DNA from 2 places in the Symbiopectobacterium purcellii genome. Region 2 is predicted to be linked to the other one. Evidence: predicted binding sites of a transcription regulator. Region 2 holds the regulator's gene; the other holds the start of a gene.

Region 1 (16,485 bases), 280 kb from region 2:
ATGACACAACACTATTCCGCACTCTGGCGCGTTGAATGCTGAAAAAAACAGCGCCAGCACACTTTTTTGCGCATTTTCCCGGCACGCAGTAGCGTGCCGGATGCACTCAGCGCCGTTTTAGCAGCAGCAGCAGACTGATCATCATAAACAGCAGGCTAGGCACCAATGCCCCCAGCACCGGCGGCAAGCCATACACCAGGCTGAGCTGACCAAATACCTTGTCCAGCACGTAAAACAGGAAGCCAAAGCTGATACCGGTGACGATACGCACGCCCGCAGGCACATTGCGCAGTGGCCCAAAGATAAAAGAGAGCGCCATCAGCATCATTACCGCTACCGAAAGTGGGGCGAACGTCTTGTTCCACATATTCAGCTTGTAGCGGCCCGCCTCCTGCCCACTTTGCTTCAGGTAGTTGACGTAGTCGTACAGGCAGCGGATCGAGAGCGCATCCGGGTCCAGCGCCACTACGCCGAGTTTGTCCGGCGTCAATGTGGTTTTCCACTCTCCGCTGATGGTCTGGCTGCCCGAAATCTGTTTGCCATCGCGCAGGTCTGATTCATCAACCTGAGACAGCCGCCACAGCTTGGCGTCATCATCAAATTCCGCGGATGCCGCGTAGCGTACGGAGAGCAATTTCTGTTCCGGGTCGAACTGGTAGATATTCACCCCCGCCAGCTCTTTATCCCCCACCACGCGTTCAATATAAATAAAGTCGTTGCCATCTTTCGCCCACAGCCCGTTCTGGGTTGAAAGCATCGAGCCGCCGTACATCATCTGTGAACGGTAGTTGCGCGCCATCTGTTCACCGGCAGGTGAAATCCATTCGCCAATCGCCATGGTAAGCAACACCAGAGGAATGGCGGTTTTCATCACTGCACCCGCAATCTGTAAGCGGGTAAAGCCAGAGGCCTGCATCACCACCAGTTCACTGCGTGTCGCCAGCGTCCCCAACCCCAGCAGCGCACCGAGCAGCGCCGCCATTGGGAAAAAGATTTCAATATCCTTAGGCACGCTCAGCAAGGTATAGAGACCCGCGCCCAGCGCGGTATAGTCGCCGCGCCCAACTTTGCGCAACTGATCGACAAACTTGATGATGCCAGAGAGAGAAACCAGCATGAACAGCGTCATCATGATGGTGTTAAAGATAGTTTTGCCGATATAGCGATCCAGTACGCCAAACATCAGGCTGCTCCTTGTACTTTCATCCGCGCGCGCAGCCGGCGCAGAGGTACGCTGTCCCAGACATTGAGCAGCAGCGCAATCCCGATATAGGCCAGATTGGTCAGCCAGATCCACACCACGGGATCGATTCTTCCCTTACTGCCATTGGAACGCAGCGAGCTTTGCAACAGGAAGAAAATCAGATAAAGCAACATGGCGGGCAGCATGCTCAGTACGCGCCCTTGGCGTGGGTTTACCGCACTGAGCGGCACCACGATAATCGCCATGATCAGCACTGAAAGCACCAGCGTTATGCGCCAATGGAACTCGGCCCGCGCGGCATTATCATCCGACTGCCACAGTTGGTGCATCGTCATCTGTTCTACGCCAGTGTTCTGGATAGACACGTTCTGATGCCCGATAATTGCCTGATAGTTGGTGAAATCCGTGATGCGGAAATCCCTCAACATCGCTGTACCTTCGTAGCGAGAGCCTTTATTGAGCGTCACCACCTGTGTGCCATTTTGGTCAACGTCCACACGCCCACGATCGGCAATGACCACCGAAGGGCGCGCGTTGCCGCTCGGGCGCAGCTGCGCCAGAAACACATGCTCAAACTCTTGCCCTTTGACATCGCCGACAAACAGCACGGCATTGCCGCCCTGCGCCGATTGAAACTGCCCTTCCACCAGCGCCGCGACGCTCGGGTTAGCCTTGGCTTCTGCCATCACGATGTCCTGATGACGAGAAGACCACGGGCTGACCCACAGCGCATTGATCATCGCCATCACACCGGTTATCACCGCCAGAATAAAGGCAGCCTTGAGCAGCACCGTTTTGCCCAATCCACAGGCATACATGACGGTGATTTCGCTCTCGGTATACATGCGGCTGAACGTCATCAGCAGCCCTAAAAACAGGCTCAAGGGCAGAATGAGCTGCGCCATTTCAGGCACACCCAGCCCCAGCAGGGAGAGCACTAAATTTGTCGGGATTTCCCCATCAACCGCCGCACCCAGTATTCGCACCAGCTTCTGACAAAAGAAGATCAGTAACAGAATAAACAGGATGGCCAGTTGGCTCTTAAAGGTTTCCCGTACCAGATATCGAATGATGATCACGCTTAATTAAACCTGTGAAAACTTGTCTTTTTGCAGGAAAGTCGATAATTTCATCGCTAACTCGCCATTTATATGCATTTGTGGCAACCTTTGTCGCTATGATGCATTACAGCATACTGCGCACCCGGCGTTGTATCAGAACCTGCTTATCATCACCAAAACAGATTCGCCGCGCCGTTAAGATTAACACAGGTTAGATAAGTGTAACGGCGGGAAAGTATTACGGAGTGTCACATTCTAGCCGTTGGCCCCGTCTTTGTCTTTAAGATTCAGGAGAGTACATGGAGTTCAGTGTAAAAAGCGGTAGCCCGGAAAAACAACGCAGTGCCTGCATTGTCGTCGGCGTGTTTGAGCCTCGCCGCCTGTCCCCTATTGCCGAACAATTGGACAAAATCAGCGACGGTTATATCAGCGCACTCCTGCGCCGCGGCGAGTTAGAAGGCAAAGTGGGGCAATCCCTGCTGTTGCACTACGTGCCGAACATTCTGTCAGAACGTATTCTGCTGATTGGCTGCGGGAAAGAGCGTGAACTGGATGAGCGTCAATATAAGCAAATCATTCAGAAAACCATCAATGCATTGAATGATACCGGTTCAATGGAAGCCGTTTGCTTCCTCACCGAACTGCATGTCAAAGGACGCAACACCTACGGGAAAGTGCGTCAGGCGGTAGAGACAGCAAAAGAGACGCTCTACACCTTCGATCAGTTGAAAAGCAATAAGGTCGAACTGCGCCGTCCGCTGCGCAAACTGGTGTTCAATGTACCCACGCGCCGTGAACTCACCAGCGGCGAGCGCGCCATCCAGCACGGACTTGTCATTGCCGCAGGCATCAAAGCCGCGAAAGATCTCGGCAACATGCCGCCGAATATCTGCAATGCGGGCTATCTGGCCTCGCAGGCACGTCAACTGGCGGATACCTACAGCCCGAACATCGTGACGCGCGTGATTGGCGAACAGCAGATGAAAGAGCTGGGCATGAACGCCTATCTGGCCGTTGGACAAGGCTCGCAAAATGAATCACTGATGTCGGTGATTGAGTACAAAGGCGACCCGAATCCAGAAAATCGTCCTATCGTACTGGTTGGCAAAGGCCTGACCTTTGACTCCGGCGGTATTTCGATCAAGCCTGCTGACAGCATGGATGAAATGAAATACGACATGTGCGGTGCCGCGACGGTATACGGCGTAATGCGCATGGCCGCCGAGCTGGCGCTGCCGCTGAATATTGTCGGGGTGTTGGCCGGCTGTGAAAACATGGTTGATGGCCGCGCCTATCGTCCGGGTGATGTGTTAACCACCATGTCGGGTCAAACGGTTGAAGTGCTGAATACCGATGCCGAAGGCCGTTTGGTGCTGTGCGATGCGCTGACCTATGTGGAACGCTACGAGCCGGAGCTGGTAATTGATATCGCGACCCTGACCGGTGCCTGTGTGATTGCGCTCGGACATCACCTCACCGGGTTGATGTCAAACCATAACCCGCTGGCGCACGAGTTGCTCGGCGCATCAGAACAAGCGGGCGACCGCGCCTGGCGCTTGCCGTTGGGCGATGAGTTTCAAGAGCAGTTGGAGTCGAACTTCGCTGATATGGCGAACATCGGCGGTCGTCCGGGCGGTGCCATTACCGCCGCCTGCTTCCTGTCGCGCTTTACCCGCAAATATAACTGGGCGCACCTGGATATCGCGGGCACGGCCTGGCGTTCCGGTAAGGCCAAAGGGGCAACGGGCCGTCCGGTGGCCATGCTGTCGCAGTTCCTGCTTAATCGCGCCGGGTTAAATGACGTAGAATAAACTATGCCTGCTAACGCGCCCATGGCCGTGAGCATTGATAGTCATCACCGTGGGCCGGGGTTATCCCGGCCCTTATCGTCAGGCTTTTCGGCCCTGATCAATAGTGTAAACAATGAAAAACGCAACGTTCTACCTTCTCGAACACAGTGACGATGTCGATGGGCTTAGCGCCTGTGAGGCGCTGGCCTGCGAGCTGGCGGCGGAACGTTGGCGCAGTGGGCAGCGTGTGCTTATTGCCTGTGAAGACGAGCAGCAAGCGTTGCGGCTGGACGATGCGCTGTGGCAGCGCGACGCCAGCGCCTTTGTGCCGCATAACCTCGCCGGTGAAGGCCCGCGACAAGGTGCACCCGTCGAGCTGGCCTGGCCGCAACGCCGGGGCAGCACCTCACGCGATGTGCTGATCAGCCTGCTGCCGCAGTTCGCAGATTTTGCCACCGCTTTCCATGAAGTGATAGACTTTGTCCCTCATGAAGAATCCCTGAAACCGTTGGCGCGCGATCGCTACAAAGCGTATCGCAGCGTCGGCTTTCAATTGACTACGGCGACGCCGCCAACGCACTGAATAGTAGACATAATGGATACCAAATATAACCCGAAAGATATCGAACAGCCGCTCTATGAGCGCTGGGAACAGCAAGGCTACTTTAAGCCAAACGGTGACACGAGCCAGGAAAGCTTCAGCATCATGATCCCGCCGCCGAACGTCACCGGCAGCTTGCATATGGGCCATGCGTTCCAGCAAACCATTATGGATACCCTGATTCGCTATCAGCGTATGCAAGGGAAAAACACGCTGTGGCAGGCGGGTACTGACCACGCGGGCATCGCCACCCAGATGGTGGTTGAGCGTAAAATCGCCGCCGAAGAGGGCAAAACGCGCCACGATTATGGCCGCGACGCCTTTATCGAAAAAATCTGGCAGTGGAAAGCTGAATCCGGCGGCACCATTACCCGCCAAATGCGCCGTCTGGGCAACTCGGTAGACTGGGAGCGCGAGCGCTTCACCATGGATGAAGGCCTGTCCAACGCGGTGAAAGAGGTGTTCGTTCGCCTGTATAAAGAAGACCTGATCTACCGTGGCAAGCGCCTGGTGAACTGGGACCCGAAACTGCGCACCGCCATCTCCGATCTGGAAGTGGAAAACCGCGAGAGCAAAGGCTCGATGTGGCACCTGCGCTATCCGCTGGCCGATGGCGCAAAAACCGCTGATGGCAAAGACTATCTGGTGGTCGCCACCACGCGTCCGGAAACCGTGTTGGGGGATACCGGTGTTGCGGTCAACCCGGAAGATCCGCGCTACAAAGATCTGATCGGCAAGTTCCTGATCCTGCCGCTGGTGGATCGTCGTATTCCGATCGTCGCCGATGAACACGCCGACATGGAAAAGGGCACTGGCTGCGTGAAGATCACCCCGGCGCACGATTTTAACGACTACGAAGTCGGTAAACGTCACCAGTTGCCCATGATCAATATCCTGACGTTCGATGGCGATATCCGTCAGGAAGCTGAAGTGTTTGATACCAATGGCGAAGCCAGCACGGTATACAGCAACGACATTCCTGATTTCCTGCGCGGCGTCGAGCGTTTTGCCGCGCGTAAAGCGATAGTTGCCAAGCTCGATGAGCTGGGCTTGCTCGATGAGATCAAACCGCACGATCTGACCGTGCCCTACGGCGATCGCGGTGGTGTGGTCATCGAACCGATGCTGACCGACCAGTGGTACGTGCGCGCTGGCGTACTGGCGAAACCGGCGGTGGAAGCGGTGGAAGATGGCCGTATCCAGTTTGTGCCGAAGCAGTACGAGAACATGTATTTTAGCTGGATGCGTGACATCCAGGACTGGTGTATCTCGCGCCAATTATGGTGGGGCCACCGTATTCCGGCATGGTATGACAACAGCGGCAAGGTGTACGTCGGCCGTGATGAAGCGGAAGTGCGCCGCGACTATCAGCTCGGCGACACGGTTGAACTGCGCCAGGACGAAGACGTACTGGACACCTGGTTCTCTTCCGGGCTGTGGACCTTCTCCACCCTCGGCTGGCCGGAGCAGACGCCGGAGTTGAAAGCGTTCCATCCGAGCAGCGTGATGGTGAGCGGCTTCGACATCATCTTCTTCTGGATTGCGCGCATGATCATGCTGACCATGCACTTCGTGAAAGATGACGAAGGCAAACCGCAGGTGCCGTTCCACACCGTCTACATGACCGGGCTTATCCGCGATGATGAAGGACAGAAGATGTCCAAGTCCAAAGGGAACGTGATCGACCCACTGGACATGGTGGACGGTATCTCGTTGCCTGAGTTGCTGGAGAAACGCACCGGCAACATGATGCAACCGCAGTTGGCGGAGAAAATCCGTAAACGCACCGAGAAGCAATTCCCGAACGGTATTGAACCTCACGGTACCGATGCCCTGCGCTTCACGCTTGCGGCACTGGCCTCGACCGGTCGTGATATCAACTGGGACATGAAGCGTCTGGAAGGATACCGCAACTTCTGTAACAAGCTGTGGAACGCCAGCCGTTTTGTACTGATGAACACCGAAGGGCAAGATTGTGGCTTTAACGGCGGTGAGAAAGTGCTGTCACTGGCCGATCGTTGGATTCTGGCCGAATTCAACCGCACGGTGAAAGCCTTCCGCGACGCGCTGGACGGTTACCGCTTCGATATTGCCGCCGGTATCCTGTATGAGTTCACCTGGAACCAGTTCTGCGACTGGTATCTGGAGCTGGCTAAACCGGTGATGAACGGCGGCAGCGCGGCGGAACTGCGCGGCACGCGCCACACGCTGGTTACCGTGTTGGAAGCGCTGCTGCGTCTGGCGCACCCGATCATTCCGTTTATCACGGAAACCATCTGGCAACAGGTAAAAGTGCTGAAGGGCGTTACTGGCGATACCATCATGCTGCAACCGTTCCCGAGCTACGATGCTGCCGCAGAAGATGCGCAGGCGCTGGCCGATCTGGAATGGATCAAGCAAGCGATCACCGCCGTGCGTAATATTCGCGCCGAGATGAACATCGCGCCGGGCAAACCGCTCGATGTGCTGTTGCGTGATGCCACGCCGGAAAAGCAACGTCGCGTGGAAGCAAACCGCAGCTTTATCCAAACCCTGGCGCGTCTGGCAAGTGTGCAACTGCTGCCTGCCGGTGAAAAAGGCCCGGTGGCAGTCACGTCCCTGCTGGACGGCGCGGAGTTGCTGATCCCGATGCTTGATCTGGTCGACAAAGACGTAGAACTGGAGCGTTTGGCCAAGGAAGTTGCCAAGGTTGAAGCGGAAATCAACCGCATCGACAGCAAGCTCTCCAATGAAGGCTTTGTTGCGCGCGCACCGGAGGCGGTGATTGCCAAAGAGCGTGAAAAACGTGACGGCTATGCGGTAGCGAAAGCCAAACTGTTGGAACAGCAGGCCACCATTGCCGCGCTGTAATTCATAAGTATCTTGTGCAAATAAGAAACCCGGACCGCTAAGTCCGGGTTTTTTTATGAGGCGAACTACTTTTCTTGTGCCTTGATGGCATCAAGGCGCTGTTGCATGTCGGGATGTGTACTGAGCCAATCCGGCATCATGCGCCCGATGTGATGCTCTTTTTCTGACGCCGCCATCAATTGTTGATAGATATCCTGCATCGCCTGAAGCGAACGTCCCTGCCGCTGCATTTCCGCTATCGCCCACGCATCGGCTTCACGCTCCATGTCACGGGAGAATTGCAGTTCATTCACGAAGGCTGCGGACTGTAACAGCGTATCCCCCACACCGCTGACATCACCGGTGATCCACATAAACGTCAATGACACCAATGAGGAACGCACCAGCATGCGCATTGGATGGCGATATGCATGGTGCCCCATTTCATGCAGCATCACAGCAACCAGCCCATCATCGTGGCGCGACAGCGTAACCAACTCATCGCTGACGATCAGCGTTCCATCTGCCAGCATAAACGCATTTGGGCCCATGCCCGGCGCACTCATCAGGCGCAGACGCAACGGGGTGCGCGCCTGACGCATTTCCGGCGGCTGCGCTTGTTCAAACAGGCGCTGCAACGATTGCTGGCGCGCTTCAGGAAGGGTTGACGGCGCGAGCTCGGTGCGCTCCAGCAAAGCAAGCGTATGCGCCCCAAGCTGCTGCTCCACGGCGGTGGGGATATGCAACGCAACAGTGGTGCTCAGCCAGGGCAGCACCACATACACATAGCTCAGCGCCACCAGCACCGTCGTCAGTAGAGCAAACAGCGCGCCCCGTTTGTACTTCTCCAGCCGATACACCAGGCCGCGAGACTGATGCTGCGCAACCCAGGCGCGAAATACGGCATCATCAGCAGGACGAAAGCGCCCGCCATCAGGGAAGGTCAACGTCAAGGGTATCGACCCTAACGCTTGCGAGACCGCAACCTGCGCCAGCATAAACCCCTGTGAAGCCACGTCGTGGCGCGCCAGTACCAATGAGGCATCCAGCTCGCCAAGCGTCACGCGTGCCGCCTCCTGTGCGGCACGCCCCGGATACTGATAGTATCCCTCGATAATCATCAGGTCGCCTTAGATGCCCACGTTAAGATCCAGCGCGCTAATCGCCTCTTCCGCCACCGCCGAACGCGCGGTATCACCGTGCGCCTGCACGTTCAGCAGAGAAAGGTCACCGCTCACTTGCGTGGCATTCGCCATAAAGCGCGCTTAGCGCACCTGTGCTACCGGTGCGGCCAGCCCCAAAGAAAATAGCGTAATCAGGGTATTGGTGAATAACAGCATCAGATAAGCACCCAATTTTAGGTTGGAGTGCACCTGCACATTGTCGCTGAGCGTGGTATTGCCAAAGATATAGTTGCGTTCCGCCACCACGATATAGCACTTGGCAACCAGACCGCCAATAATCAGCGACACATACGCCGCGATCAGCTTGAAAATACCACCATAGGGTGACGTGTAATCCGCACGATGCGTGGTATGCCCACCGGTTTGTGCATATTCCATGACGGAAAGCAGTACCTCTCCTGAAAACCACAGCGTCCATATCAGGAAGGGAAGAAAAGCCAACAGGCTGAAAAAGGCAATTTTAATAAATGCCGCTTTGCTGATTGCTGCATTAAAGGCTGCGGTGCCAAACCGCAGGTTATTCACATACAGATCGGCAATCATATACTTCATCACACCGCCCAGCGCAATCAACGCGGGGATGTAAAGCAGTGCAGTAACAATTAGCGGTATCGGATTGCTGATAAAGGAAGAAAAACTGCCGACCGTGGTCAATAACAGCAGCAGCACCGCGACCATTAATAGCGGAACCGCAAAAAACGTCCAATAGCCACGTTTTACGCTGCCCAAATAGTTAAAACGCACGCCACGATAACTGGTCATAATGGCGTTATAGCGCCAATTACGAATAATCAGCATCGGCAGCAGCGCGGTAAACACCAGCAATACCGCCAACCCGACCAAAGGAGTAAACAGCAGCAAAAGATACAGCAGTACCAGCGCACCAATCACGATGATGCGCCCTTTCAAGATCTGGATGGGCTCGGCGTGATAATCAAAACGATCGCCATTAATCTCAGTATTGCCATAAAAATAACGACGGGTGCGCACCGTTGCCCAAGCAGAATAAATACCCAGGGTGATCGTGGTTAATAACGCATTGACCAGCCAGATTAAAAAATATTCTCCCGATTTCCCATGAAAAACCACGGCATGTTTGCCGTTCCCTTGCGAGATATTGTCACTCATAACACTTTCATCCTAAAAGAAGTATCCCCGTCATACTTCACGTTACAGGTGTGTTGGCTGCGTTCGCTCACCCGAATCACTGACTTGTGTAAGCGCATCGGGATTCACTCACTTGCCGCCTTCCTGCAACGCGAATTATTTGGGGTATAGAAAAATCCAAAAAATGAAAATAAGTCAAATTTATTGATGCGATATAATAAAGGCACCTGATTTGAACACGCAGAATAGAAAAAATACACTTTTTTTTGCATTTGATAAATGCATCGATATAAAGATGAATTATGCACTGCGATAAATCTGATAAATCCGGCAAAGAGACAATATTATTGCGCAGGGAAATGCCGGTGTCTGATAGGGCTATTTCGTTAGCAGAGTAAATATTTTATAGTGATTTAAAAACAGGCTCCACTAATACGGAGCCTGTGTGGTTTACCGATTAACGCACGCGCATCAATGCCACAGGCGGTACCGCAGGCAGCAGCCCATTCTCGGAGACATGCCCATCATCCAGTTGAAAACTGGCGATAGCATGCTGCAAATGAGAAACCTGCTCCTGCAGCGATCCTGCCGCAGTTGCCACCTCGGCCACCAGCCCGGCGTTCTGCTGCGTCACGCCATCCATCTGATTGATAGCGATATTGATTTGCGAAATCCCCCGGCTCTGCTCACCGGATGCCATCATGATTTCATCCATGATGTCTGCCACTTTCCTGACGTCATCCAGCACTTCGTTCATGGTTTTCCCCGCCACTTCCACCAGGCCAGCGCCTTGCTGAATGCTGGTCAGCGAGTTATCAATCATCGAGCCTATTTCTTTGGCTGCCGTGGCGCTGCGCTGCGCCAGCGTGCGGACTTCGGTCGCCACCACTGCGAACCCTTTACCTTGCTCTCCGGCGCGTGCGGCTTCCACGGCGGCATTGAGCGCCAGCAGGTTGGTTTGGAAGGCAATGCCGTCGATAACCCCAACAATATCGGAGATCTTGGCAGAACTGCGCTGAATGGTGCGCATAGTATCCACCACTTCAGAGACCACACCGCCGCCACGCGCCGCCGAGGCCGAGGCCTGCTGCGCCAAATCGTTAGCCTTGCGCGTGTTATCTTCGTTATTGCTGACCGTCGAGAGGATCTGCTCCATGCTCGATGCCGTTTCATCCAACGATGCCGCCTGCTGCTCGGTGCGGCTGGAGAGATCGATATTGCCAGATGCAATTTCGCCTACGCAAATCCCTATCGCGTCGGTACCGTTACGCACCACGCGCACCATATTCTCTAACCCATCACGCATACGCTGCGCGGCGCCAAACAGCTGCGCGATCTCATTTTTACCCTGCATTTCAAAACGAGCACGCAGATCGCCTTGTGCGATGCGATCGAACACACCAATGGCCTGATTCAATGGCTTGACCACCAGATGTGTCATCACCAGCCAGGAGAGCAGCGCCAATACCAGCGCCAGCGCAATCGCCACCGTCAGCATAATCTCCATGCGATTAATGCTGTCGTTGGAGGCGGTATAGGCGTCGTCGATATTCTGTCGTTTGAACTGCACCAGTTTCTTGGACGCAGCATCAAAATCGGCATAGAGCACGGTGGATTTACCCGCGCGCTGGCGATATTCATCCAGATTTCCGGCCTCCAGCGCGGCAAGCGCCGGGGTGATAAAGGAGGTCATCAAGGTTTCACGCTTGCTGGCCATCTCGGCGGAAATTGCTTTCTCTTGTTCCGCCTGCGGATAGGTCAAATACGCCTGCCATTTTTCACTGGCTCCGTCGATTTTCCCTTTGGCGCGTTTTAATGCCACCGTTGCCGCATCCTGCGAACCGTTGCTCATCAGCGATTCATACAAGCGCAGATCGAGACGCGCACGCAGCAGTAATTCCGAACTTTCATTCAATGCGACCAGGCCGGGCAGCACTTCTTTATCCACTCTGGCGAAGGAGTGATTCCCTGATTGGGCAGCAAACAGCCCCAGCATCCCGACAAACAGCAACAGCGCCGTCAACGATAAGACCATGATGCTGAGCGTCGTGCGGATCTTTATCTTACGAAACATACATCGTCCCTAGTGATTGGTCATCAAGAGCAAGCCGGACAGGCGATTTATCATGGATGCGCCTGCCCGGAAGAAAAACCGCCGTTATTGATGGGAAGGGGCTTTCGCCAGGAATTCACCCAGCGCGGTGCGATAGAAACGGGCCGACATCATGGTTCCGTGGCCGCTGGTTTCCGCACTGGCCGGAATCAAGAACAGCGAGGCCTGTTTGACCGTCTTCAACGCGGGTTCCAGCGAGCCAATTTCCACCGGATTGCGCTCATCATCCGCAGCGTTGATCACCAGCATCGGGGCTTTGATGCGCTCCAGGCCGGACATCGCGTTGTAGTCCGCAGAGGAATTCCAGATATAGATGAAGTCATTGGCATCACTGGTCACAGGCGCCGCAAGACGCGCATCCACCAGCTTATCCGCCAGCTCACGCGTCGGTGCTTTACTCTGGTAAGCCAGAGTGCCGCCCGTTGTGGCGATACTGAACATGATATTGGCGGTCTGCAATGCTGGCGGTTGGGTCTGATAATCGCCGTTTTTCCAGGCCGGATCGCGTTTGATGGATTCGATCAGCATGCGGCGCAGCATCCAGTTACGACCTGACAGCGCATTGGGCTGTGAGGCCATCGGCACCAGCGCATCCATCATGTCCGGGTATTTTTGCCCCCACAGCCAGGTGTGCATACCGCCCATGGAATACCCCATGACCAGACGCAAATGTTTGATACCCAACGCTTCCGTCACCAGCCGATATTGTGCCAGCACCATATCATCGTAGTTATAGTGCGGGAATTGCGTGCGCAAACCGTCGGAGGGTTTGGAGGATTTTCCCGATCCGATACTTTCGGGAATGATAATAAAGTGTTTCGCCACATCCAACGGTTGGCCGGGCCCAAACAGCTCACCGCCAAATCCGTCCGCCAGCAGCGCGCTCACCGGCTGGTTGGTGCCGTGCAGCAACAGCACCGCAGGCTTACTGCGGTCACCCAAGGTGTAATAATGCAGGCGGAGGTCGTTACGCGTTTCACCGGTATGAAAACGGAACTCGGCAGGCCGCCAGTCTCCTTCCTGAGGCTGTAAGGGTTGTGCGTAAGCGAGGGGGGATAAAAACAGTAAAAACAGGCTAATCCAGCCTGACAACATGCGATGGGCCATACTACTCGTCATCCATAGGGGTAAATGGATTTCAATAATAATGTGTCCCAAGTCACATCCCAATATGGATTGCAGGCTAACCATTAAATAACAATAATATATTGCCATAAGGTAAATTTCTGGCGCATCCTACACAATTGGCTAATAATCATCATGTTATGATTAAACAACGTGCAAAACGGCCATATCCGCACAATAACTGTGCCTAATCCATTAGACAAGAAAAAATGAGCGGACAAAAAATCAACATCAGGGATGTAGATCGTGGTGAGACGGCTGGTGACCAACGCTTATTAATCCGGTATTGCACAAAAACCCCGTTCAATGCTATTACAGCGTAAGAAAATGTAATTAGCCCCTATCAGTAAGAGTAAGCACCATGACAATCGCCCTTTCCCTTTCTTTGCGAATGCGCCCCATTACCGCACAGGACAATGCCGCCATTGCGGCAGTGATCCGCCGTGTTTCTGCGGAATTTGGCCTGACGGCAGATAAGGGAAACCTGGATAACCTGTTTCAGTTGTACAATCAGCCAAATAGCGCTTATTGGGTCATTGAATACGACGGTGAAGTGGTCGGCGGCGGCGGTGTCGCCCCTTTACAGGAGGGGGAAGCAGACGTGTGTGAACTGCAAAAGATGTACTTTTTGCCGGTCTTGCGTGGTAAAGGGTTGGCGCGCCAATTGGCGCTGCAAGCACTCGATTTCGCTCGCCAGAAGGGATTCCGACGCTGCTATCTGGAAACCACCAGCACATTGACACAGGCGATTGCGCTATATCGCAAACTGGGGTTTGAACACATTCCGCACGCGATGGGCAACACCGGTCACGGTGACTGCGAAGTCACCATGCTCAAGCAACTCTAAGACAGCATGCCGAAGGCCACTTCGGCATGCCTGCGAGACATTAATGACGCTTGCCGTCATCGTCCTCATCATAAAAATCGTCGTCTTCGCCTTCTTCACCCTCTTCGCCGTCTTCACCATCCGGATCTTCGAAGTAGGTGCCCCACCCGTCGTAATTGACGTTGTGACGCGCAGCCAGTTCGATTAACTGTTCTACCTGCTCATCAATCAGCTCGGCATTGAGCGCCACTTCGCTAATGGCGTCGCAGCACATCAGCAGTTTGCCCTCTTCCACTTCCAACTCTTCCGCGTCCGTCACTTCGTAGCCCATTTTAAAGGCATCAACAGCGACCTTTTCCAACGCGTCAAAGTTTTCTGCCGAAAAGTGGTGTTCGATAGTGTACAGTGCGTCCGGATCGCTACCATCATCCAGCAGTTCTTCGATGATCAGGCGCGTTTCTTCCCGTTGTTCGTCCAGTAAATCGCGGTTTGCCATGAGTCTGTCCCCCGTTAATCTCTACGTTATTACCGTATTCTCCCACACCCCCGACGCCCTCTCCACCATAAAGTTTGACGCCGCCCCTTGAAATTGAATAATTAAACATATAAAGTGAATTTTAATTCAACCAACAGCGTTGAGCCACATGGAGATAACTACAATGAACTCGTTTCACCAGCGTCACTTCTTAAGATTAATGGATTTTTCCCCCGCTGAGATCGGCGCACTGTTAACCTTATCTGCCCAACTAAAAGCCGGCAAAAAGAACGGCACAGAAAAACGCTACCTGCAAAATAAAAACATCGCACTCATCTTCGAAAAAGATTCGACCCGTACTCGTTGCTCTTTCGAAGTTGCTGCATACGATCAGGGCGCGCGCGTCACGTATCTCGGCCCCAGCGGCAGCCAGATCGGCCACAAAGAGTCGATGAAGGATACCGCCCGCGTACTGGGCAGAATTTATGATGGTATTCAATACCGTGGTTACGGTCAGGCACTGGTGGAAACACTAGCGGAGTACGCCGGTGTACCGGTATGGAACGGGCTGACCAACGAATTTCACCCGACACAGCTGCTGGCGGATTTACTGACCATGCAGGAGCATCTGCCTGAGCGCGCTTTTAGCGACATGACGCTGGTCTACGCGGGCGATGCGCGTAACAACATGGGTAATACCATGCTGGAAGCCGCTGCGTTGACCGGTTTGGATCTGCGTTTGGTCGCGCCCAAAGCTTGCTGGCCCGATGCCAATCTGGTGGCCGAGTGCCGTGCTGCTGCCGCACTGACGGGCGGGAAAATCACGTTGACAGAAGATATCGCCGCAGGCGTGGCCGGTGCTGATTTCATCTACACCGACGTGTGGGTTTCCATGGGAGAGGCCAAAGAGGTGTGGCAGGAGCGGATTGCGCTGCTAAAACCCTATCAGGTCAATATGGCGATGCTCGCCGCCACCGGTAACCCGCAGGTGAAATTCTTGCACTGCCTGCCCGCGTTCCATGACGATCACACCACCATCGGCAAGCAGATGGCCGAGCAGTATGGTTTGCACGGCGGCATGGAAGTGACCGACGAGGTGTTTGAATCAGCACACAGCATTGTGTTCGATCAGGCAGAAAACCGCATGCACACCATCAAAGCGGTGATGGTCGCCACGCTCGGCCAAGAGTAAAGGTCGCGCGGCGCGCCATGCTCAGCGCCTGGCGACGGACTCTCGGATGACCAAACGTCCTTGATGGTGACAAGGCGGTGTCGGCATGGCATCGCCTTGTGACGCCGCCACCAGACGGCCAATGGCATCCTGAATCATGGCGACAATCGGCACATGCACCGTCGTTAAGGCGGGAGAAAAGTAGCGCCCAATCAGCATGTCATCGAATCCCGCCAACGACATATCCTGCGGCACCCGCATTCCGGCATCAAGAAACACCTTCGCCGCGCCAATCGCCATATCATCATTGGCTGCCAGCACACAGGTGACGTCCAGATTACGCGCCAGCAGCGTTTGGGCGGCGCGATAGCCGCTCTCTGGCGTCCAGTCCCCTTCCAAAAGTAACGCCTCATCATGTTCGATACCCGCCGCTTTCAGCGTATCAAGGAATCCGGCAAGCCGCTGTTCACCAGATGGAGAACCGGGCAGCCCGGCAATAAAGGCGATGCGCCTATGCCCCTGTTCAAGCAGATAGTGTGTCATCAGTTGGCTGCTGTGGTAGTGCTCGATATACACCGCGTGATTCTGGTGATGGGGCAGTTTACGGTTAATCACGATGATCGGCGTCTCATGCTGCTCGATCAGCGTTTCCAATGCCTCTGCCGATAAGAATTTGGGATAAACGATAATGGCTTCGCAGCGCAGCGCCAGCAGCATACCGATAGCATTGCGCTCATCCTCCGCACTGTTTTTGCCATCCGCCAAAATCAGTTGGCGCTGATGCTTTTCACTGCATGACGCCGCCTGATACGTCATTTCTGAAAAAAACGGCCCCTGATACAGAGAGTTGGTGATCACCAAACCCATCGAGTTGGTTTTGCGGGTGGCCAGCTGGCGGGCCAGCAGGTTTGGACTAAACCCGGTTTCCTCAATGGCGCGAAACACGCGCTGCCGCATATCTTCACGCACCACGTTTTTACCGTTGAGCACGCGGGACAC
Region 2 (16,485 bases):
CCATCAGTTCATACAGGCTTTGACGCTGATGGCGCTCAAGCGCTGTGGTGCCAGTGCCGGATTCATAAGGCACTTCCAGACTGTGCATGGATGCTAATTCTTCGATACTTTCAACGAACTCCAAGCGATCGTAGTTCATTAAAAAATCGATGGCATTGCCGTGCGCGCCACAACCGAAACAATGGTAAAACTGCTTATCACCGTTTACGGTGAAAGACGGGGTTTTCTCATGGTGAAACGGACAGCACGCGTGAAAGTTCTTGCCCTGCTTCTTGAGCTTCACGCGCGCGTCGATCAGATCGACGATATCAGTGCGTGCCAGCAGGTCATTGATAAAGACGCGTGGGATTCGTCCAGCCATAAGCCCCTGTTTTTAATACAAATAAACGATAGCTTATAAACGACAACAAGCCGCGCTTCCTTTCGGAAAGCACGGCCTTCGTATGCAACTGCTAAGTCTGCGGATTAATCACGCGGTGGAGGCCAGGCCTCCAGAAATTAATACAGACGAGTGCGGCGTGCGTTTTCTCGAGCCAGTTTCTTCGCGTGACGTTTCACCGCAGAAGCTTTAGCGCGTTTACGTTCGGTTGTCGGTTTTTCATAGAACTCACGACGACGAACTTCAGCCAGAACACCCGCTTTTTCACAGGAACGTTTGAAGCGACGCAGCGCTACATCGAACGGCTCGTTTTCACGTACTTTAATTACCGGCATGTGCCTCTCACCTTAATAATTCGGTATGTGCTGGCCTTGTGCCAGCCTTTTCAAAATGGTGCGGAATTCTACTGCAAACGTGATGCGCTTGTAAAGCATTGCGGCGATCATAAAACACCCAACGCGCACGCAGAGCAGAAAATCCAAACCGTTAATGGTAGACTATCTGTTGTATGAAGCAAGTGGCAAGTGGATGTCGGCTTGCGTGGCAACGAACGTTAGGTAGAACGATGCGCATATTGGGTATTGAAACCTCCTGTGATGAAACCGGGGTGGCGATTTATGACACGGATGCCGGGTTATTGGCTAACCAACTGTATAGCCAAGTAAAATTACATGCTGATTATGGTGGTGTCGTGCCGGAACTGGCCTCGCGCGATCACGTGCGTAAAACGGTTCCCCTGATTCAGGCTGCCCTGAAAGAGGCAACGCTGTCCGCATCGGACATCGATGGTGTGGCCTACACTGCCGGCCCTGGGCTGGTGGGCGCATTGCTGGTCGGTGCGACGGTTGGGCGCGCGTTGGCGTTTGCCTGGGGCGTGCCGGCGATTCCGGTTCACCACATGGAAGGACATTTGCTGGCCCCAATGCTGGAGGATAATCCGCCGGAATTTCCCTTTGTGGCGCTATTGGTCTCTGGCGGTCACACGCAGTTAATCAGCGTCACTGGCATCGGTGAATACCGCTTGCTGGGAGAGTCTGTTGACGATGCAGCCGGTGAAGCCTTTGATAAAACGGCAAAGCTGCTGGGACTGGATTACCCAGGAGGGCCGATGTTGTCCAAACTGGCACAGGGTGGAGATGCTTCACGTTTTACCTTTCCTCGCCCAATGACCGACAGACAAGGATTGGATTTTAGCTTTTCCGGTTTGAAAACCTTTGCCGCCAATACCATTCGTGCCAATGGCAACGATGATCAAACCCGTGCTGATATTGCGCGCGCGTTCGAAGATGCGGTGGTTGATACGTTAGCGATAAAATGTCGCCGCGCGTTGGATGAGACTGGCTTTAAACGTCTGGTGATGGCCGGCGGAGTCAGTGCCAACCGCACACTGCGCGCTCGCCTGACAGAGATCATGGCCAAACGGAGCGGGGCGGTGTTTTATGCGCGGCCTGAGTTTTGTACCGATAATGGCGCGATGATTGCCTATGCGGGCAGTGTGAGGCTGTTGCACAATGAAACTCAGGAGCTAGGCGTGAGCGTGCGTCCACGTTGGCCATTGGCGGAGTTGCCTGCCGTTTGATCCAGTCAGTCCCACGCCAGATAAGGGTATCTGGCGTGCGTCACTGCGTCCGCACCCCTCGCGGGTCACTACAGTTCTTGTTCGAACAGGGCTAAAATAGCGTCGAACAGCTGTTTAACGCTAAAGCCGCGCGCTGGCGTGGTGAAAATGGTGTCATCCCCGGCAATGGTGCCCAGAATCCCCTCCGATTTTCCCAGTGAATCCAGCAAACGGGCAATCAATTGCGCAGCGCCCGGGCTGGTGTGAATAACCACAACCGCATCGTTATAATCGACATCCAGCACTAGATTTTTCAGCGGGCTGGTGGTGGTGGGCACACCCAGTTCTGCTGGCAGGCAATAAACCATCTCCATTTTGGCATTGCGCGTGCGCACCGCACCAAACTTGGTCAGCATACGTGATACTTTCGATTGGTTTATATTTTCAAAACCGTCGTCCTGTAACGCCAATACGATCTCGCTTTGAGAACTAAACTTCTCTTCCTTTAACAGCGCCTTGAACGCCTTGACCAAATCTTCCTGTTTCGTGGAGTTACGCATTCTGCACCGTTTGTTGTGATCGTTGATGCGTGCATTATGCAGTTGGGTGAATTTTTATGCAATATGGGCGCTTAAAGAAGTGGCTCGACATGTTTCAGTACGATAACCGCACTAAAATGTTTAAATGACGTGATTGATGAAAAAAAATGTGTGTTTAGTCACATAAAAGTAAATCAAATGTTATCGGAATGAGGTTGTTTACTGGCTGCAGTTCGGTGTAATGTAGCCGCCATCGTACTGAACGTGATGCGCGCTGCATTATTTACTCACTTACTTATAACTTTACTTACCTTACAAATCACTCGACAGATTTTGATTTATTATTAATGACATAGTTTTTTCTTTTTCATGACCTGATATTTAGGTCTCGGCATGGCCGACATCCGCGCGGTAAGCCGTTTAAACCTCCTGATTTTACTCATGTCTGGTGGTTTATTGCACAAATTCACGGCATTTTTACTTTTACGATAATAAGGAGTTTAGGATGAAAGTTGCAGTTCTCGGAGCAGCAGGCGGTATCGGTCAGGCTCTCGCGCTCCTGCTCAAAACCCAGCTTCCTTCAGGTTCAGAATTATCTCTTTATGACATTGCTCCGGTGACGCCGGGCGTCGCCGTTGATCTGAGTCATATCCCTACAGCAGTATCTATCAAAGGCTTTTGCGGTGAAGACGCTACCCCAGCGCTGGTCGGCGCGGACATCGTTCTGATCTCGGCCGGTGTCGCTCGCAAGCCGGGCATGGACCGTTCTGACCTGTTCAACGTGAATGCGGGGATTGTGCGCAATCTGGTAGAACAGATTGCCCGCACCAGCCCGAAAGCCTGCATTGGTATTATTACTAACCCGGTTAACACGACGGTAGCGATCGCCGCGGACGTACTGAAAAAAGCCGGTGTGTACGACAAGAACAAGCTGTTTGGCGTAACCACGCTGGATATTATCCGCTCCAACACCTTTGTGGCGGAACTGAAGGGTAAGCTGCCGCAACAGGTTGAAGTTCCTGTGATTGGCGGTCACTCTGGTGTCACGATCCTCCCCCTGCTATCGCAAATTCCTGGCGTAACGTTCAGCGAGCAGGAAGTGGCGGATCTTACCAAGCGTATCCAGAATGCGGGTACGGAAGTGGTGGAAGCCAAGGCCGGTGGCGGATCGGCAACCCTCTCCATGGGTCAGGCGGCAGCACGTTTTGGACTCTCTCTGGTACGCGCTCTGCAAGGCGACGAAGGGGTCGTGGAATGCGCCTATGTGGAAGGTGACGGCGAGCATGCCCGCTTCTTCGCACAACCGCTGTTGCTGGGCAAATCCGGCATCGTTGAACGTAAAGCGATTGGCGCACTGAGCCCGTTTGAAAAACAGGCTCTGGATAACATGCTGGGCACCCTGAGACAGGATATCGAATTGGGTGAATCCTTTGTGAGTGGCTCAGTACGCGGTTAATCGGTGCCTGAACGCCAGATCGTAATAAGCCGGAGAGAAGGTGCTCCGGCTTTTTTATATCAGGATTTTGGGTGAGGATCGTCAGGTCTGATAAATTTCTTCCTATCAATCAGCATGTTACTTTTCGGATCGTAGTAACGGCTGGGCCAAATTTCAGCGGGATGAATGCTGATTGCCTTGGCGATAAGCCATTCACCCTTGGGCCAGGGGCGTGATATCGCATTGGCCAGGGTGGAGGAGCTCAATCCCGCTTCTCGTGAGACTGCCGCCAGTGTCGTGCCTTTTTTACGGAGTGCGGCAATGATATCCGCAGGGTGCCAGTCGTGTTTCCTTGCGCTCATAATCTTTCCTTCTTGCTACAAGATAATGGTCCATTGGTGGTATAAATAACGCTTGTCAGTTAAACGCATGGAATGCGTTAACGGAATTAGGAAAAAATATACCATTATATTTCCAATAATTTCCCTAACGGTGTTCCTAATAAATTAAATTTTGTAATGCATCGCACTATCAGGATGAAAGGCTATGAAAAAAGAGTGGTTCACCACTGCTGAATTGCTGGGGATGGCGGGATTGCCTAAAACACGGCAAGGCGTAAATAAACGTGCTCGGGAAGACGGGTGGGAAAAGCGCCGTCATAAAGGGGTTCAAGGGCGCGGCGTTGAATACTCCCTCTATAGTCTGCCAGCGCAGGTGCAGCATTCGCTTTCACTGCAAGAAACCCCTTCATCCTACGCGGTACGTCAGGCCGATATGCTGGCCGTCTGGATTCAGATCTATCAACAGTGTTCTGAGCATGAAAGAGAGGCGCTGGTCGCGCATATCTTGCGTTATGGTATGGCCTCTGTGTTGTCTCAGTTGCGGATTTCATCGTCAGATGACGCCGCACCTGATGACCCATCCGCTGCCTGACTCTGTGCTGATGTCCTCTTTTGCGGATGGTGTACGCTCCGCTTGCCTGCCTTCTTTGTTCAGTTCCCGTTTCAACGTCAGCGTGCGTTTTAGTCCAATATATAACACCTAATCGCTAATTTAATCGGTAACGGTTATGTGTTATTAGGAAATTTATTGTTGTTTGTGTTTTCATTATTGGAAACCAAGGCGGCGGTGTAGAGCATCGACCGTCACCTTGGCGTGCGTTAATGCCGTTTATGGAGGATGTTGCGAATGGAAAAAGCATGGTTGACGCCCCAGGAGCTACTGGGCATAGCAGGTTTGCCAAAATCGAGACAAGGCCTTAACAAACGCGCCAGAGAAGAAGGCTGGGAAAAACGTAAACGAAAAGGGGTGCAGGGGCGAGCCGTTGAATATGCGCGAGAGAGTTTACCGCAGGAGGTGCGCAAGCGGCTCCAGATTCGGGAGATGACTGAAATATCACCACCGACCTATACGACGCTTGCCAAGCCGCTGTTGGCTTCCTGGATTCAGATATTTGAAAAACTCTCTATCAGTGAGCAGGAAGCGTTGATCGATTTTGTGCTGCGCGAAGGTGCGATTGCCATGTTGTCACGCCTTGAGATCGCAAGCGTTCCGAACGCATCAACAACATAGCGCACGGACGCCTTAATAATCGCGTTGCACGGCAATATGTGCCAGGCCTTCCAATGCCTCACGGAAGGGGGTCGGCGGCAGCGCTTGAAGCGCGGAAATGGCTTTATCCGCCTCTTGCTCTGCACGCTGCCGGGTGTATTCCAGCGAGCCGCACTGCTGCATGGCAGCAAGCACCGGTTCCAGAAGATGGCGACCATTGCCCTCTTCGATAGCCTTGCGGATCATCGCACATTGCTCGCTATTGCCGTTACGCATGGCGTGTAGCAGCGGCAGCGTGGGTTTGCCTTCGTTCAGGTCGTCACCGGTATTTTTACCTAAGGTTTTACCGTCGGCGCTGTAATCCAGTAAATCGTCAATCAGTTGGAATGCCGTGCCGAGATAACGCCCATATTCCTGTAACGCTTTTTCTTGCTCATCGGTGGCACCCGCCAGGATCCCAGAGGCTTGCGCTGCCGCTTCGAACAGGCGCGCCGTCTTACTGTAGATGACGCGCATATAACTTTCTTCGGTGATATCCGGATCGTTACAGTTCATCAGTTGCAGTACTTCGCCTTCAGCGATGACGTTGACCGCTTCAGACATCAGCGCCAGTACGCGCAACGAGCCCAGGCTGGTCATCATCTGGAACGCGCGCGTATAGATGAAATCGCCAACCAGTACACTGGCTGCATTGCCGAAAGCGGCATTGGCCGTTTCCTTGCCACGACGCATATCGGATTCATCCACGACATCGTCATGCAGCAGCGTGGCGGTGTGGATAAACTCAATCAATGCGGCGAATGTCACATGTTTATCACCTTCATATGCCAGCGCGCGGGCGGCCAGTACGGCTATCATGGGCCGAATACGCTTACCGCCACCACCGATAATGTAATTGCCAATCTGGTTGATAAGTACAAAATCTGAATTAAGTTGTGCCAGAATAACGCCATTGACGTCATTCATATCATGGGCCGCTAATGCTGTGATCTGTTCTAGATTCATATCTGTGCCAGTGCTTTTTCTGTACGCCGTGGTTAGGGTCGGTTCCATACCGGCTTCAATGGTTATTGTGGACTGATTGTACTTGAAAAATGGCACAGATAAATGGTCGTGTATAACCTGTACTCTTTTTCTTCAATTCTCTCGAATCTGCACTTGTCATCGGTAGGTTTTTTGCGTAGAATTCGCGCCCTATTGTGAATATTTATAGCGTGCTCGAATACTCAATATGAGTACGCGGAAAGCGGAGTTTTATATGTACGCAGTTTTCCAAAGTGGTGGCAAACAACACCGAGTAAGCGAAGGTCAAACCGTTCGCTTGGAAAAGCTGGACATCGCAACTGGTGAAGTTGTTGAATTTGACCAGGTTCTGATGGTTGCAGATGGTGAAGAAATCAAAATCGGCGTTCCTTTCGTCGATGGTGGCAAGATCAAGGCAGAAGTTGTTGCCCATGGTCGCGGTGAGAAAGTAACGATTGTTAAATTCCGTCGCCGTAAACACTACCGTAAGCAAGCGGGCCACCGTCAGTGGTTCACTGACGTGAAAATTACTGGCATCAGCGCTTAAGACTTAGGAGAGCGGATTAAATGGCACACAAAAAAGCTGGCGGCTCGACTCGTAACGGCCGCGATTCCAACGCACAACGCCTGGGCGTAAAACGTTTCGGCGGTGAAAGCGTTCTGGCTGGCAACATCATCGTTCGTCAACGTGGTACTAAATTCCACGCGGGCACTAACGTAGGTTGCGGTAAAGACCACACTCTGTTTGCTTTGGCTGACGGTAAAGTCCAGTTCGAAGTTAAAGGCCCGAAAAACCGTAAATACATCAGCATCGTAGCTGAGTAATTTTCGAGTTAGGTCTTACAGATATAAAGCCCCGCAATTCGTTGCGGGGCTTTTTACATTTCCATATCCCTTCACCACCCGCAATAAACTGAGAGAACCATGCAGACGAAACAGCAGGCTGGCATCGGGCTGAGCCTGGCCTTGACGGCGGCAGTATGCTGGGGCGCGCTGCCCATCGCCATGAAGCAGGTGCTTGTTGTCATGGAGCCCTATACCGTGGTGTGGTATCGGTTTTTTATGGCCTCGATTGGGCTTGGGATCATTCTTTTCTCTCGTCGTCAGTTGCCGCCGCTGCGTCTTTTTCGCCATCGGCGCTGGTGGGTGTTGTTGTTGATTGCCACTGGCGGGCTGCTGGGTAACTTTGTGCTGTTCAGCTCCTCACTCAAGTTTTTAAGCCCGACCACATCGCAAGTGATTGGACAACTTTCCCCGGTGGGAATGATGTTCGCCAGCGTGCTTATTTTGAAAGAGAAAATGCGTGGCACGCAGATTATCGGTGCCATGATGTTGCTGTGCGGTATGCTGTTGTTTTTCAACGCCAGTCTGATTGAAATTTTTACCCGACTGACGGATTACACCCTGGGTGTGTTGTTGGGAATGGGCGCCGCTACGGTGTGGGTGAGTTACGGCGTGGCGCAAAAAGTATTACTGCGCCGCCTGTCGTCACAACAGATTTTGCTGCTGCTGTACGTCCTGTGTGTATTGTGTATTACGCCGTGGGCGTACCCCGAGACCATTTTTCAACTGACCCGCTGGCAGTTGATTTGTTTGCTTTTCTGCGGTGTGAATACATTGGTTGGCTATGGCGCATTGGCTGAGGCGATGGCGCGCTGGCAGGCGGCACAGGTGAGTGCCATTATTACCTTGACGCCGCTGTTTACCCTGTTGTTCTCTGACCTGTTAGCAATCCTGTGGCCGCTCTATTTTGCCACCCCGGCGTTAAATCTTGTGGGTTATATCGGGGCGTTTGTCGTGGTCTCCGGGGCGATGTTTTCCGCGATTGGGCACCGTTTTTTTCCGGGAAGAAAACGCGATAGTGTCATACCTGTGCCAAAGTAATGCGCGCTAGCCTGAGGCTATCGATGGTGGTGTGTACTGTTTATTTTTAATACAGATGAAATCAGTGCGGGAAGCGGGTACAATGCCGCTCCCTTGCGAGGCTGGTTCTGTTACGTTCCGTTTTTTTGCATGATGCGCGGCGGTTATTTACGCGTCATGCCATGAAAGCATCACGCCAAAGAGAACCGACAATGTCCTGATGCATGGCGTCTGATGATAGGTAATCTCTAAAGGTTGTTGCGGAGAGAGTGAATGAAGTTTGTAGATGAAGCGACCATTCTGGTGGTGGCTGGTGATGGCGGTAATGGCTGTGTTAGCTTCCGCCGTGAAAAATATATCCCCAATGGTGGTCCGGACGGCGGTGATGGTGGCGACGGCGGCGACGTTTATCTGTTGGCGGATGAAAGCCTGAATACGTTGATCGATTTTCGCTTTGAAAAATCGTATCGCGCCGAGCGCGGTCAGAACGGGCAAAGCCGTGATTGTACCGGCAAGCGCGGTAAAGATATTACCATCAAGGTGCCGATTGGTACGCGCGTACTGGACGAAAGTACCGGAGAGGTGCTGGGCGATATGACGCGCCACGAGCAGCGTTTGATGGTGGCGAAAGGCGGCTGGCACGGACTGGGTAATACCCGTTTCAAATCGTCGGTTAACCGTGCACCGCGCCAGAAAACCAGCGGTACAGCAGGCGAAGAACGTTCTCTGATGCTGGAATTGTTGCTACTGGCAGATGTCGGGATGCTGGGGTTGCCGAATGCCGGTAAATCGACGTTTATTCGCGCGGTGTCTGCCGCTAAGCCCAAGGTGGCGGATTATCCCTTCACCACACTGGTGCCTAGCCTGGGCGTGGTACGCATGGACAGCGAGAAAAGCTTCGTCGTGGCCGATATTCCTGGGCTGATCGAAGGTGCTTCCGAAGGCGCGGGTTTGGGGATTCGTTTTCTCAAACACCTGGAGCGCTGTCGTGTGCTGCTGCACCTGATCGACCTTGCGCCGATCGACGAATCAGATCCGGTAGAAAATGCCAAAGTGATCGTCAATGAGTTGCAGCAATACCGTGCTTCTCTGGCAGAAAAACCGCGTTGGTTAGTGTTCAACAAGGTCGACCTGATCGAGAAAGAGGAAGCAGAGCAGCGTGCTAAAGCGATTGCCGAAGCATTAGGTTGGGAAGGTAAATACTACCTGATCTCTGCGGCTAACCGTTCTGGCGTCAACGCACTGTGCTGGGATGTGATGAACTTCCTGGAAACACAGCCGAAAGCCATGGCTATCGAAGAGAAAGGGCCTGAAAAAGTCGAGTTCATGTGGGATGACTACCACCGTGAGCAACTGGCCGCCGTGGAAAATGAAGCTGAAGAAGAGTGGGATGACGACTGGGACGAGGATGACGACGAAGGCGTCGAGATCATTTATCAGAAGTAATTCTCATGCGAAGATCCTCCGCTGACGGAGGATCTTGATTACGCTACCCTTGGCACGATCCCTTTTTGGGATCGTGCTTTTTTATGTTAATTGCTCTGATAAAGATCTTTGTAAAGACGACTTTCAAAGCGCGCCAGCGGCACACGGCGTGCGCGCTGATCTTCAGGGGGAACCGCATAGCCCGACAGGAATTGCACGAAAGCCATGCGCTGGCCACTGGCCGTAGTGATAAAGCCTGCAAGGTTATACACCCCTTGCAACGCACCGGTTTTGGCGGAAACCTTGCCGTTAACGCCGGCTTCATGCAGTCCGGCACGGTACTGTAAGGTACCGTTGTAACCAGCCAATGGCAGCATCTCAATGAATTTCAATTCGTTATCGTGCTGAGCGATGTATTGCAGCGCCTGCATCATGGTGGCGGGTGAAATCAGGTTGTGGCGCGACAGGCCAGATCCGTCAACCACAATGCTGTTGTCCAGATTGACGCCCGCTTTCTGCCGTAGAATCTGACGCACCGCGTCGGCTCCGGCACGCCAGGTGCCTGGCACGCTGAAGCGTTCATGCCCGATGGTGCGAAAAACCGTGTCTGCAATCATGTTGTCGGATTTTTTCAGCATGATGGTGAGCAGGTCATGCAGCGGTGCGGATTGCGTCTGAGCCAGCACGGTGCCCGCAGGGCTTGTCAGCGTTTGGCGACGTAAGCTGCCCGTGATACGGATATCCGCTTGTAACAGCTCATCTTTAACGATGGCACCGGCGTAGCTGGCACCATCCTGAATAGCGAAAGCCAGCGGTAACGGTTCGGCGCGTTGCATCAGACAGCCGGTCAGTGTGAAACGGTTTAATTCGCCCGGAACCACGTCCAGTTCGCAATATTGCACATCAGATGAGCCTTTGGCTAGCGTGCGCACTTCGCTGAACATCTGGACAGGGTAGTAGGAGGCAACGCGAATAAACGCGTTGTCACCCGCTTTAGGCGCGCTGTAGAGGGAGACGGAAAAGCAGTTGCGATCGACAATGGCAGCGCCCGGCGGTGCGCTAAAGCACTGTGTCATATCGTTCCACGGCCAGCCCGGTGCTTTGTCATGGCTGGCGAACACCGAGGTATCGATGATCACATCACCAGCGATGCTTTGTACGCCGCGTTTTTTCAATTCGGCGACCATATTACGGATCTGCTGGCGCTTCAGTGTCGGGTCGCCGCTGAAGCGTACCACCAAATTACCGTTCAATTTTCCAGCATTCACTGCACCATGGCTTTCCAGCGTGGTGACGAAACGGTAATCTGGACCTAGCTGTAGCAAAGCGGCTAACGCCGTCAACACTTTCTGTGTACTGGCGGGTAATGCCATTTGTTCACTGTTGTAAGCCACTGCCGGACTGCTGGCGCCTATTTTTTGTGCCAAAAACGCCAAATTAGCGCCATCCGGCAGGTATTGAATGTGATCGTTAATGCTTGCTGCGTGAGCCGATAATACAGAGCTCTGTAGCACAACTGCGCAGGCAAGTCCGGAAAAAGTCGATAAAAAACGCATAATCTCAGCTTACAACAGGGTAACGTGGGGTCATACTACGGCGCAATGCGGTCTAAAGTAAACGATGACCCTTATGGAACTCTGGGTTAAAATACGTATCAAAATGCAAAATCGCTCCTGACCTGAAACCTTGTTCCGGGTCAGGTTACTTTTGTTTATTGCCAGGGAGCGCTGGCATACCGACCGTCTGTCGCATTGTTTGTTGAAGCGTCAGGATGACGATAATGAACGTCTTACAAGTTTCTTAGAGGTTTGAAGATATGAAACAATTTCCGATGACATTGCGTGGTGCAGAAAAACTACGTGAAGAGCTAGAATTCTTGAAAGGCACTCGCCGTCCGGAAATCATTGCGGCGATTGCTGATGCTCGTGAACACGGTGATTTAAAAGAGAATGCTGAATACCATGCGGCGCGCGAACAGCAGGGCTTTTGCGAAGGCCGCATTCAGGAAATCGAAGCCAAGTTGTCCAATGCACAAGTGATTGATGTGACAAAAATGCCAGCCAATGGGCGCGTCATTTTTGGTGCAACAGTGTCCGTGATGAACCTGGACACGGAAGAAGAACAAACCTATCGCATCGTGGGCGATGATGAAGCGGATTTCAAACAAAACCTGATTTCTGTCAATTCACCGATTGCCCGCGGGTTGATTGGCAAAGAGCAGGATGATGTCGTGACCATCAGAACGCCCGGTGGTCTGGTCGAATATGAGATCCTGAAAGTGGCCTATCTGTAATTTCGCCGATTAAATCGGCAAATTGTGTAAAGAAAAGCAAAAGGCCGCATGCGGCCTTTTCTCTAACGAACAGGCATGGCACCTTTTCGTTAAATGTGAAACACAGTGTTATAATTTGTTACTTGGGTAACACAATTTTACGTTCTTTCGACGGGCGATACAGCACCAGCGTATGGCCGATAACCTGAACGTTGCAGGCACCGGTTTCGCGGATAATGGCTTCAACAATCAATACCTTAGTATCCCGATCTTCAGTTGCAATTTTAACTTTGATCAGCTCATGATGTTCTAGCGATTGTTCAATTTCAGCCAGAACACCTTCGGTAAGGCCATTATTACCCAGCATAACCACCGGTTTGAGTGGGTGAGCCAAGCCTTTGAGGTGCTGTTTTTGTTTGTTGCTTAGATTCATGTGTCTTTTTTACTTAGGTTGGGATTGAAAACGGGTCATTCTACCGCCATCTCACCATTATAACCAATTTGGTGACGTTGATGGGCCGATCTTTAGCGGCGTCGGTGTTAAGCAAGACCCGTTGTAAATGACAAGTTGATGGTTAATGGCAAGTGGGTTGTTGTACATAACAAAGAGTTGGAAAGCCGATGGCAAATAAAAAGCGTTCTGCAAGCTCCAGTCGCTGGTTGCAGGAACACTTTAGCGATAAATATGTACAGCAGGCGCAGAAAAAGGGGCTACGCTCTCGCGCTTGGTTTAAACTGGATGAAATACAGCGCACTGACAAACTGTTTAAACCGGGCATGACTGTAGTAGATCTGGGCGCTGCGCCTGGTGGGTGGTCTCAATACGTGGTGACGCAGATCGGCAATGCGGGCAGGATCATCGCGTGCGATATTTTACCAATGGATCCCATCGTTGGTGTCGATTTCCTTCAAGGCGATTTTCGTGATGAATTAGTGCTTGGCGCCTTGATGGAGCGGGTAGGGGATAATAAAGTTCAGGTTGTGATGTCAGACATGGCGCCCAACATGAGCGGGACCCCCGCCGTGGATATTCCAAGAGCCATGTATCTGGTTGAGTTGGCGTTGGAAATGTGTCGGGATGTTCTGGCACCGGGCGGAAGTTTTCTGGTGAAGGTCTTTCAGGGAGATGGCTTTGATGAATATCTGCGACAAATTCGCTCCCTGTTCACAACAGTGAAGATTCGTAAGCCTGATGCTTCGCGTGCTCGTTCTCGTGAAGTGTACATTGTAGCGACAGGGCGTAAACTGTAGTACCCTAACGCTGTTTTTTAACACAGTTGTAATATGAGGTTAATCCATTGAGTGACATGGCTAAAAACCTGATTCTCTGGCTCGTCATCGCAGTGGTGCTGATGTCCGTATTCCAGAGCTTTGGGCCCAGCGAGTCAAATGGCCGCCGGGTGGACTATTCTACCTTCTTGACTGAGGTGAATCAGGAGCAGGTCCGTGAAACACGTATTAACGGGCGTGAGATTAACGTTACAAGAAAAGATGGCAACCGCTACACCACCTTCATTCCTGTTAACGATCCCAAGCTACTGGATAACCTGCTGACCAAGAATGTGAAAGTGGTTGGTGAACCGCCGGAAGAGCCGAGCCTGCTGGCATCGATCTTCATCTCCTGGTTCCCGATGCTGTTGCTGATTGGCGTCTGGATTTTCTTCATGCGTCAGATGCAAGGCGGTGGCGGTAAAGGCGCCATGTCCTTTGGCAAAAGCAAAGCGCGCATGCTGACCGAAGATCAAATTAAAACCACGTTTGCTGACGTCGCTGGCTGTGATGAAGCCAAAGAAGAAGTGAGCGAACTGGTGGAATACCTGCGCGAGCCCAGCCGCTTCCAGAAACTGGGCGGTAAAATTCCGAAAGGCATCCTGATGGTAGGGCCGCCGGGAACGGGTAAGACCCTGCTTGCCAAGGCAATTGCCGGCGAAGCGAAGGTGCCATTCTTCACCATTTCCGGTTCTGACTTTGTTGAAATGTTCGTGGGTGTTGGTGCATCTCGTGTGCGTGACATGTTCGAGCAGGCGAAGAAAGCAGCGCCTTGTATCATCTTCATCGATGAGATCGATGCCGTGGGCCGCCAACGTGGTGCCGGTCTGGGCGGTGGTCATGATGAACGTGAACAAACCCTGAACCAGATGCTGGTTGAGATGGATGGTTTTGAAGGCAACGAAGGCATTATCGTGATTGCTGCAACCAACCGTCCTGACGTACTTGACCCTGCATTGTTGCGTCCGGGCCGTTTTGACCGTCAGGTGGTGGTTGGCCTGCCGGACGTTCGTGGTCGTGAGCAGATTCTGAAAGTGCACATGCGTCGCGTTCCCTTGGCGACGGATATGGATGCCTCGGTGATTGCGCGCGGTACGCCAGGCTTCTCCGGTGCCGATTTGGCAAACCTGGTGAACGAGGCGGCACTGTTCGCTGCACGCGGTAACAAACGCGTGGTCTCCATGGTGGAGTTTGAGAAAGCCAAAGACAAGATCATGATGGGGGCAGAACGCCGCTCTATGGTCATGACGGAAGCGCAGAAAGAGTCTACCGCTTATCATGAGGCGGGCCATGCGATTATTGGTCGTCTGGTGCCGGAGCACGATCCGGTGCACAAGGTCACCATTATCCCGCGCGGTCGTGCACTGGGTGTGACCTTCTTCTTGCCGGAAGGCGACGCGATCAGCGCCAGCCGTCAGAAGCTGGAGAGCCAAATTTCTACGCTGTACGGCGGTCGTCTGGCGGAAGAGATTATCTATGGCGCAGAAAAAGTATCCACCGGTGCGTCGAACGACATCAAAGTGGCAACTTCTATTGCGCGTAACATGGTAACGCAGTGGGGCTTCTCAGAAAAACTGGGGCCGTTGCTGTACGCAGAAGAAGATGGCGAAGTGTTCCTGGGCCGTTCAGTTGCCAAGGCAAAACACATGTCTGACGAAACGGCACGCATTATCGATCAGGAAGTTAAATCACTGGTTGAGCGTAACTACGTGCGGGCGCGTGAGCTGTTGATGGCGAATATGGATGTGCTGCATTCGATGAAGGATGCGCTGATGAAGTACGAAACTATCGATGCGCCGCAAATTGATGATTTGATGTCACGCCGTGATGTGCGTCCGCCTGCGGGATGGGAAAGTGCACCGGTCAGCAACAATGAACCGGGCAACGGTGGCGGTACGCCGACCGCAGCACAGCCAAGCTGATAAGCGAGAAGTGCAGCCTACCGCGTGCACGGTTATATACCCTAAATAATTCGAGTTGCAGGACAGCGGCAAGTGAGTGAATCCCGATGAGCTTACTCAGGTAAGTGATTCGGGTGAGCGAACGCAGCCAACATGCCTGCAACTTGAACTATGACGGGTATAGCAGCGTTATGTGATAGTGTTATCCGGTCATAGCGCTGTTGACCCCCTCTTTTAAAACCCCGGCTTGCCGGGGTTTTTCTTTATTGATAACCCGGTTGTTAAAGGAAGAAGGTGATGAAACTAGTTGCCCATGATGCCATTTTGGATCTCACTCATCCTCAGGTGATGGGGATTCTCAACGTTACGCCGGATTCATTTTCCGACGGTGGCAAATACACCGCCCTCGATGAAGCTATCCGCCATGCGCAAGAGATGGTCAACGCAGGGGCTACGCTGATTGATATCGGCGGCGAGTCCACGCGCCCCGGCGCGGCGGATGTCAGCGTGCAGGAAGAGCTGGATCGTGTTATCCCGGTGGTTGAGGCGTTGGCGGCGCGCTTTGATGCCTGGCTCTCGGTTGACACGTCCAAACCCGAGGTGATCAGTGCAGCGGCGCAGGCTGGTGCCCATCTGATTAACGATATTCGTTCATTGCAGGAACCGGGCGCACTGGAAGCCGCAGCGGCAACCGGGTTACCGATTTGCCTGATGCATATGCAAGGTCAGCCGAAAACCATGCAGCATAACCCGCATTATGACGATGTGGTGGCCGAGGTAAACGCCTACTTCCAACAGCAGATCGTACGGTGCGCCGAGGCTGGCATTGAAAAAGAGCGCCTGCTGCTGGATCCCGGGTTCGGTTTCGGTAAGAATTTGTCGCATAATTACCGCCTCCTGGCGCATTTGCCGGAGTTGCATCATTTTGGTTTACCGCTGCTGGTCGGGATGTCGAGAAAATCCATGGTGGGACAACTGCTCAATGTTCCTCCGCTCCAGCGCGTACATGGTAGCGTCGCCTGCGCAGTCATTGCTGCCATGCAGGGCGCGCATATTATTCGCGTACACGATGTAAAAGCGACGGTTGACGCGATGCGAGTTGTCGAAGCCACGTTGGCAGAGAAGGAATAATAACGAATGAGTAACCGCAAATATTTTGGTACGGATGGTGTGCGAGGCAAAGTGGGCGAGACGCCCATCACCCCGGATTTTGTGTTAAAACTCGGTTGGGCTGCCGGTAAGGTGCTGGCGAGCCACGGATCGCGCAAAA

Evidence for each region. Region 2 encodes ArgR, which controls arginine synthesis, uptake and breakdown. Its sites were predicted from a motif close to ANTGAATAAAAATACANT; they were not measured.
Region 1: argF (ornithine carbamoyltransferase) is a predicted target of ArgR. The motif match lies at 14,450-14,467, and genes of this name have one in related genera.

What each region holds. Positions count from the first base shown of each region.
Region 1 is NZ_CP081864.1:364,633-381,117, reverse strand. Features, by position in the region: gene lptG (LPS export ABC transporter permease LptG) at 107-1,183, opposite strand; gene lptF (LPS export ABC transporter permease LptF) at 1,183-2,283, opposite strand; gene pepA (leucyl aminopeptidase) at 2,565-4,076, shown strand; gene K6K13_RS01715 (DNA polymerase III subunit chi) at 4,189-4,638, shown strand; gene K6K13_RS01710 (valine--tRNA ligase) at 4,651-7,506, shown strand; gene K6K13_RS01705 (M48 family metallopeptidase) at 7,572-8,606, opposite strand; partial or broken gene K6K13_RS01700 (YjgN family protein) at 8,616-9,797, opposite strand; gene K6K13_RS01695 (methyl-accepting chemotaxis protein) at 10,234-11,850, opposite strand; gene K6K13_RS01690 (alpha/beta fold hydrolase) at 11,935-12,996, opposite strand; gene K6K13_RS01685 (GNAT family N-acetyltransferase) at 13,376-13,861, shown strand; gene rraB (ribonuclease E inhibitor RraB) at 13,902-14,336, opposite strand; gene argF (ornithine carbamoyltransferase) at 14,500-15,507, shown strand; gene K6K13_RS01670 (LacI family DNA-binding transcriptional regulator) at 15,529-16,485, opposite strand, start outside.
Region 2 is NZ_CP081864.1:648,858-665,342, forward strand. Features, by position in the region: gene dnaG (DNA primase) at 1-361, opposite strand, end outside; gene rpsU (30S ribosomal protein S21) at 499-714, opposite strand; gene tsaD (tRNA (adenosine(37)-N6)-threonylcarbamoyltransferase complex transferase subunit TsaD) at 945-1,958, shown strand; gene argR (transcriptional regulator ArgR) at 2,027-2,497, opposite strand; gene mdh (malate dehydrogenase) at 2,982-3,932, shown strand; gene K6K13_RS03205 (helix-turn-helix domain-containing protein) at 3,992-4,273, opposite strand; gene K6K13_RS03210 (DNA-binding protein) at 4,458-4,844, shown strand; gene K6K13_RS03215 (DNA-binding protein) at 5,100-5,483, shown strand; gene ispB (octaprenyl diphosphate synthase) at 5,496-6,467, opposite strand; gene rplU (50S ribosomal protein L21) at 6,721-7,032, shown strand; gene rpmA (50S ribosomal protein L27) at 7,053-7,310, shown strand; gene K6K13_RS03235 (DMT family transporter) at 7,410-8,369, shown strand; gene cgtA (Obg family GTPase CgtA) at 8,622-9,794, shown strand; gene dacB (serine-type D-Ala-D-Ala carboxypeptidase) at 9,881-11,329, opposite strand; gene greA (transcription elongation factor GreA) at 11,590-12,066, shown strand; gene yhbY (ribosome assembly RNA-binding protein YhbY) at 12,185-12,478, opposite strand; gene rlmE (23S rRNA (uridine(2552)-2'-O)-methyltransferase RlmE) at 12,667-13,296, shown strand; gene ftsH (ATP-dependent zinc metalloprotease FtsH) at 13,344-15,236, shown strand; gene folP (dihydropteroate synthase) at 15,513-16,346, shown strand; gene glmM (phosphoglucosamine mutase) at 16,353-16,485, shown strand, end outside.